3 regions of the Exiguobacterium sp. ZWU0009 genome follow, and region 3 is predicted to be linked to each of the others. Evidence: riboswitches for the same ligand, from Rfam matches in the RefSeq annotation. Region 3 holds a riboswitch; each other region holds the start of a gene.
The links. Region 3 has a riboswitch for thiamine pyrophosphate ahead of L985_RS08815 (ECF transporter S component). Riboswitches for the same ligand answer to the same signal wherever they lie in the genome.

Region 1: linked by a shared signal. The riboswitch ahead of thiT (energy-coupled thiamine transporter ThiT) and the one ahead of L985_RS08815 (ECF transporter S component) in region 3 are both predicted to bind thiamine pyrophosphate.
Region 2: linked by a shared signal. The riboswitch ahead of L985_RS06440 (thiamine phosphate synthase) and the one ahead of L985_RS08815 (ECF transporter S component) in region 3 are both predicted to bind thiamine pyrophosphate.

The regions. Positions count from the first base shown of each region.
Region 1 covers NZ_CP018057.1:2,074,922-2,077,124, reverse strand. The annotation lists gene rsgA (ribosome small subunit-dependent GTPase A) at 1-26, shown strand, start outside; gene rpe (ribulose-phosphate 3-epimerase) at 29-685, shown strand; TPP riboswitch at 708-817, shown strand; gene thiT (energy-coupled thiamine transporter ThiT) at 879-1,439, shown strand; gene L985_RS10980 (thiamine diphosphokinase) at 1,441-2,043, shown strand; gene L985_RS10975 (amino acid permease) at 2,098-2,203, opposite strand, start outside.
Region 2 covers NZ_CP018057.1:1,263,023-1,265,225, forward strand. The annotation lists gene nagZ (beta-N-acetylhexosaminidase) at 1-875, shown strand, start outside; TPP riboswitch at 932-1,034, shown strand; gene L985_RS06440 (thiamine phosphate synthase) at 1,117-1,710, shown strand; gene L985_RS06445 (FAD-dependent oxidoreductase) at 1,707-2,203, shown strand, end outside.
Region 3 covers NZ_CP018057.1:1,680,724-1,682,926, forward strand. The annotation lists gene L985_RS08810 (50S ribosomal protein L25/general stress protein Ctc) at 1-664, shown strand, start outside; TPP riboswitch at 760-859, shown strand; gene L985_RS08815 (ECF transporter S component) at 959-1,531, shown strand; gene L985_RS08820 (ABC transporter ATP-binding protein) at 1,528-2,203, shown strand, end outside.

The DNA of each region.
Region 1 (2,203 bases), 390 kb from region 3:
TCAAGAATCGAGCCCGGAGGTATTAAAGATGATTAAAATTGCACCATCTATTTTATCAGCAGATTTTGCGAATCTCGAACGCGATGTTAAAGCAGTCGAAGCAGCAGGCGCGGACTATATCCATTTTGATGTCATGGACGGTCAGTTCGTACCGAACATCTCATTTGGATTACCTGTGCTTAGCAGCTTACGTCAAAAGACGGATATGATTCTCGATGTCCATTTGATGATCGACCAGCCAGAACGTTTCGTCGAGGATTTCGTCAAAGCAGGGGCGGACATCGTGACGTTCCACGTCGAAGCGACGAATCATGTCCATCGTGTCTTGCAACAAATCAAAGCAGCGGGCGCAAAGGCAGGGGTCGTCTTGAATCCCCATACGCCATTATCAACGATTGAACACGTCCTTGAGGATGTCGATATGGTTTTATTGATGACGGTCAATCCGGGCTTCGGTGGACAAGCCTTTATCGAGCGTGTCATGCCGAAACTCGCAGCACTCGCGCAAATGAAAGCAGATCGTGGTCTGACATTTGAAATCGAGATTGACGGTGGCGTCAATCCGGAAACGGCAAAGCTTTGCATCGATAACGGTGCGAACGTTCTCGTCGCAGGATCAGCAATCTACAATGCACCAGATTATGCGGAAGCGATCACTAGCATTCGTCAAGAGGCTGCCGTATAATAAGAACGAGAAAACGAAATATGATGACCGCAAGGGGTGTCGCTTGAAAAGCGGCTGAGAGGAGTCTTTTAGACTTTAACCCTTCGAACCTGTTCCGTTCAAACGGACGTAGGGATGTGGCGCACGCAGGCAGTACGGCGTTCGTCGTACTGCCTTTTTGCGTCCTCTCGTACAATGAAGGAGGAAAAACAGCATGAAACGGTTACAAATGATGATGGAAATTGCCATCTTCGCCAGTCTCGGAGTCGTCTTTGATTTACTGATTCCATTCAAAATGCCACAAGGAGGCTCAATCAGCTTAGCGATGCTACCGATCTTCGTCATGGCATTTCGCCACGGTGTCGTCGGAGGGGTCGTCACGGGAGCGCTTGTCGGTACGATTCAATTGATGTTCGCTCCACAAGTTTTGACGATCGTTCAACCGATACTTGACTATACGATTGCGTATGGTGTCGTCGGATTAAGTGGTCTGTTCGCGCGTCAAGTCAGACTAGCCGCGCGCAATGGACAAAAGAAAAGCTTGATGGCGTTCGTTCTCCTTGCGACGTTATTAGGCGCAGGACTCCGTTATATCTGTCATGTCATCAGTGGAATCGTCTTTTTTGCCGAGTATGCAAAAGGTCCAGTCGTGGAGTACTCTTTTGTCTATAACGCAACGTATATGGTTCCTTCGTACATCTTATGTGGAATCGTAGCAGGAATTCTATTTACGACTGCGCCACGCTTACTCCGTTATTCGGCACGAGGCGTCTGAGATGCGGGCGATTCTCGTCTGTGCCGGTCCGCGAGAAGAAGCGCCGGATTTACGGACGTTTTGTCAGCCAGGTGACTTTATCGTCGGTGTCGACGGTGGTGTTCAGACGATTGAATCGTTTGGGCTGACATGCGACCTGACGATTGGTGATTTTGATTCGCTTGGTTATGTACCAGAAGGGGCAATCGTTCATCCGGCCGAGAAAGATGAAACGGATCTCGAACTGGCACTTCGTACAGTCTCAGAGAAGAAACAGTTTGAGGATACCTTCATTATCGGGGCGACAGGTGGGCGGCTCGACATGACCGTCCAAAATGTCTATTTGTTGAAGCGATACCCAGAGGCACGACTCGTGACGAAACGAGAAGAGGTACGATACTTGGCTGAGGGAACGTATGCAGTCGAAGCAGGGAGCTATCATTATCTTTCGTTCATTCCACTCGTACCGTCGACTTTAAGCTTATCCGGAGTCAAATATCCACTTGATGCACATCCAGTACCGGTCGGAGATTCCTTGACCGTCAGTAATGAATGGTGTGCGTCAGAAGCGAAGGTAGAGCTCCATCAAGGAGAACTATTGATGATGCGGACGCTTAAGGAATAGCACAATCATAGGAAAGAGGCCGTGGATGACTCCGCGGCCTCTTTTTAGATGAAATTATTCTTCGAGTTGAGAAGGGGCGACACGGATGTCGCTTTGAGCGGATAGATGTTTTCCTTTGACGAAGAGATGATAACTTCCCCACATGACAAGGAAGAAAGGA
Region 2 (2,203 bases), 420 kb from region 3:
AAGAGACGAACCAAAAACCGTATGCGTTCGTCGGGATTGATGAAGAAGGCGGACGCGTCAGCCGGGTACCGGATCAACGATTACGTCTACCGACGAGTCAACGGATGGCGCAAGGAGCAGATGATGCGAAAATGGAAGACGTCGGACGTACGCTCGGACATTTGTCACGTTTTTATGGCTTCAACATGGACTTCGCGCCGGTCCTTGACGTCAACAGTAATCCGAACAATCCGATCATCGGCGACCGTGCGTTAAGTGCTGATCCGAATACTGTCGCGACGCTTGGTACGGCCCTGATGCACGGGATGCAGGAGACGGGAACGATTCCAGTCGTCAAACATTTTCCCGGTCACGGCAATACGAGTGTCGATTCCCATGTCGGGCTACCGAAAGTGACGGCATCAAAGGAAGAATTGAAGCGGACGGAACTGTTACCGTTCCAAGAAGCGATTCAAGAGGGCGCCGAGATGGTGATGGTCGCCCATATTCTCTATCCCGCATATGACGATACGAATCCGTCCTCGCTCTCAAAGCCGATCTTGACTGACCTCTTGCGTCAGCAACTCGGATTCAACGGTGTCATCATCACAGATGATCTCGTCATGGGGGCGATCACGAAACAATATGGTCTCGCGGAAGCGGCACGTCAGTCGCTCGTCAACGGAGCTGATATGGCGATGTTTTCAGAGGCAGGTGCTTACACAAAGGTTCATGCTGAAGTGATGCAAGCCGTCAAAGAAAAGACGCTGACGCCGGAGATGCTCGATGGCAAAGTGATACGCATCCTGAAGCTAAAGCAGACGTATGCCGACAGCCAAGAGCAACAGCGACCAACGAAATCGGAACTGATTCAGCAAGTGGAAGCGCTCAACTAGGACTAGCGAAGCAAAGCGACTCATGCTAGACTAATGGGGCAAGCCAATTAAACACGAAAAGACACTAGGGGAGTCTCCCAGCAGACTGAGACGGAAGTATCCGGACCCTTTGAACCTGATCTAGTTCGTACTAGCGGAGGGAAGTGGCTCGAAACCCTAGATATCCTTAGCGCTTCAGCGCATTTTCGGACCACTCCCTTCAACATCGGGAGTGGTCCTTTTTCGTATGGAAAGGAAGAACATGATGCGTTTACATCTGATTTCGACGGGATCCATTAATCCGCTTGACGAAATAAAGACCTTTCAATCGCTTCAACCCTATACGGATCAGCTGCATCTACGTGAACCGAACTTATCGGCGGCAGAATTACTTGATCTAATTGAAGCGCTCCTTGCGCACGGTTATTCGCCTGATCAGTTAACGGTTCATGATCGGGTCGATGTCGCCCATGTCACTGGCATCGGTGTGCAGCTGACGCGCCGTTCCTTACGTGTCCGCGATGTGCGACGTCATTTTCCGAATCTCGTCATCGGAAAATCGGTCCATTCACTAGCAGAGGCACTGGCAGCAGAAGCGGAAGGAGCCGACCGACTGCTGTACGGTCATATTTATCCGACAGCGTCGAAGCCGGACGTGCCACCACGAGGTATTGACGCCTTGAAGCAAGTCGTCACCTTCACGACGAAACCAGTCATTGCGATCGGTGGGATTACACCAGAACGCATGCCTGAAATCGCAGCGACCGGTGTAACCGGAATCGCCGTCTTATCGGGAATTCTCGGTCAAGCGGATCCACTCGCCGCCGTCAAGCATTATCAGGGGGTACGGGTATGACGAATCACATCATCATCGGCGGTGGAGTCATCGGTTTGACGCTTGCTTACGGTCTCGCCTGTCAGAATGAATCCGTCGTCGTCTTAGAACGCGGAGCAGGTGGACAAGGAACGAGTCGCGCGGCTGCCGGGATGCTTGCGACGGACATCGAGCTCAGAGAGGAATTGCATGCACTTGCCGCGCGAAGTCGTCGTCTGTATCCGCTGCTTGCACGTCGTCTCGAGCGAGAAACAGGCATCGATTGTGGATACCGGGAACAACCGTTTTTGTTAAAACGTAAAGGACGCGAGCATCTGTTTCCGGCTGTCGGTCAAATCGATCCACGACGACTGACGACTGCATTGATGTATGCCTTACACGCACGTGGCATATCGATTGAAGAACAGGTAGATGTCACATGCATCGAAGAGAACGATGACTTCATTAGGATCGAATCGAATGCGGGAATCTGGACCGGACGAACAGTGACGGTCGCTGCCGGACGGGGTTCGCA
Region 3 (2,203 bases):
AACAGCCGAAAAACGCGAGGTACGTCCACGCTCACTCCGTAAACAATTACGTCATGAAGGAAAAGCTCTTGGTGTCGTGTATGGTTACAAAGTGGAAAGTACACCAATCTCATTCGAAGAAAAAGAATTGCTTAAAATCGTTCGAGAAAACGGTGAGAACGTCTTGATTTCACTGAAACTCGACGGTAAAAATATTAACGTCTTGATCAACCGTCGTGATATGGATGTCTTCACACCAACTGTCGATCACGTTGAATTCATCGCCGTTAAAATGGATGAAGAGACAGAAGTCGAAGCAGACGTCGTACTCGTCGGCGAAGCAGCTGGCGCTAAAGTCGGTGGATTCCTGTCACAGACACTCTTTAAAGTAACAGTCGCAGCGACACCAGATAAATTACCAGAGAACGTCGAAGTCGACGTCACGAACCTCGAAATCGGCGATTCGATCTCTGTTGCTGATCTTCCGGAACAAAAAGATTTCCGTATCGTCACAGAAGGCGACATTCAAGTCGCAGCTGTCGTCGAATCAACGCTTGAACAAGAGCTTGAGGAAATCGAAGAAGCAGAAGCTGAAGCGCAAGCGGAAGCTGGTGAAGACAACGAAGCGGAAGCTACGGAAGAGTCTTCAGAAGAAGCAAAAGAAGAGAACGAAGATAACAAATAAGTCGTTTATCGATACGCCCTTCGTGGCGTATCGTTTTTTTGTGTCTTGACAATAGACAGAAGATTGCCTAAAGTGAACAGCGTATCATCTATTACTATATCCACTAGGGGAGCCCATTTGGCTGAGACGATTCACTTCGGACCCTTCGAACCTGATCTAGTTCATACTAGCGTAGGAAAGTGGAGCGATTACATCCAATGACTCCTGCTGCGCGCAGTTTTTCTGAGGACCGCTCTCTTTTTTACGGAGGGCGGTCTTTTTGGCGTCTCCCCCATTCTAAGGAGGACGAACACGATGCAACACTGGAAAATGAAAGAAATCATGGTCATGATGATGCTCGCCGTCGCTTGCGGGGTCATCTATCTCGGTTGGTCAACACTCTGGTTACCGATGTCTGCAATCTTCGGGCCAGTCGGTGCCAACTGGATGTTTGGGATCTGGATCATCGCAAGCCCGCTCGTCGCAGCAATCATTCAAAAACCAGGTGCTGCCCTCATCGCGGAAATCGTCGCGGCAGCCGTCGAGCTGTTCACGGGTAGTCACTTTGGCTTATCGGCTCTACTGATCGGGGTCTGCCAAGGACTTGGTGCGGAACTCGTCTTTGCGATGACGCGTTATCGCCGTTATGACACCTGGACATTGATGTTATCGGGTGTTGGAGCCGCGATTGGTAGCATTGTCTACAGTCTGATCGCGAACGGATTCGGTTACTACACGACGACGACGTTGCTTGCGACAACAGGTTTACAATTGATTAGTGGTGCATTACTCGGCGGCTTGCTTGCAGCGATTCTCGTCCGTCGCCTTGTTGCGACCGGTGTCTTGAACGGGTTTGCGGCCGGACGTGCGAAACGGGAAGTCGCATGATTACTGTCGACGACCTCAGCATCCGCTATCCGGGTCAGATGAAATCGGTGCTCGATCATGTATCGCTGACGATCGAACAAGGAACGACCCTTTTGCTTGGACGCAGTGGGAGTGGCAAGACGACACTGCTTCATGCCCTAGCCGGACTGACACCGGAGACGATTGAAGTCGAACAGACTGGTACCGTTACCCGGTCCGGTTCGGTCGGAGTCTTATTTCAAAATCCAGAAGAACAGTTCTGCATGGAAACGATCGGACGCGAAATCGCTTTTAGTTTAGAAAACCGGTCGATTCCAAGTGCGGAGATGGAGGAACGAATTGAACGCTTACTCGCACTCGTCGGTCTCCCTCTCCCCTTCTCGACACCGATCGCGAGTCTATCCGGGGGGATGAAACAGCGCCTCGCGCTCGCCGCGGTCCTAGCGCTCGAGCCGACGATCTTATTACTCGATGAACCAACAGCCCAGATTGATCCAATCGGACAACACGAGCTGATGGCGTTGATCTTTCGGATTCAGAAAGAACACGATTTAACGATCGTCTTGATCGAGCACCAACTCGATGTCTGTTTACCGTACATCGACCAGATCGTCTTACTTGAGGACGGATCGATTACTGCGACGGCGCATCCGCAGGATTTGTTCCCGCAGGCTTATACAGAGCTTCAATCGA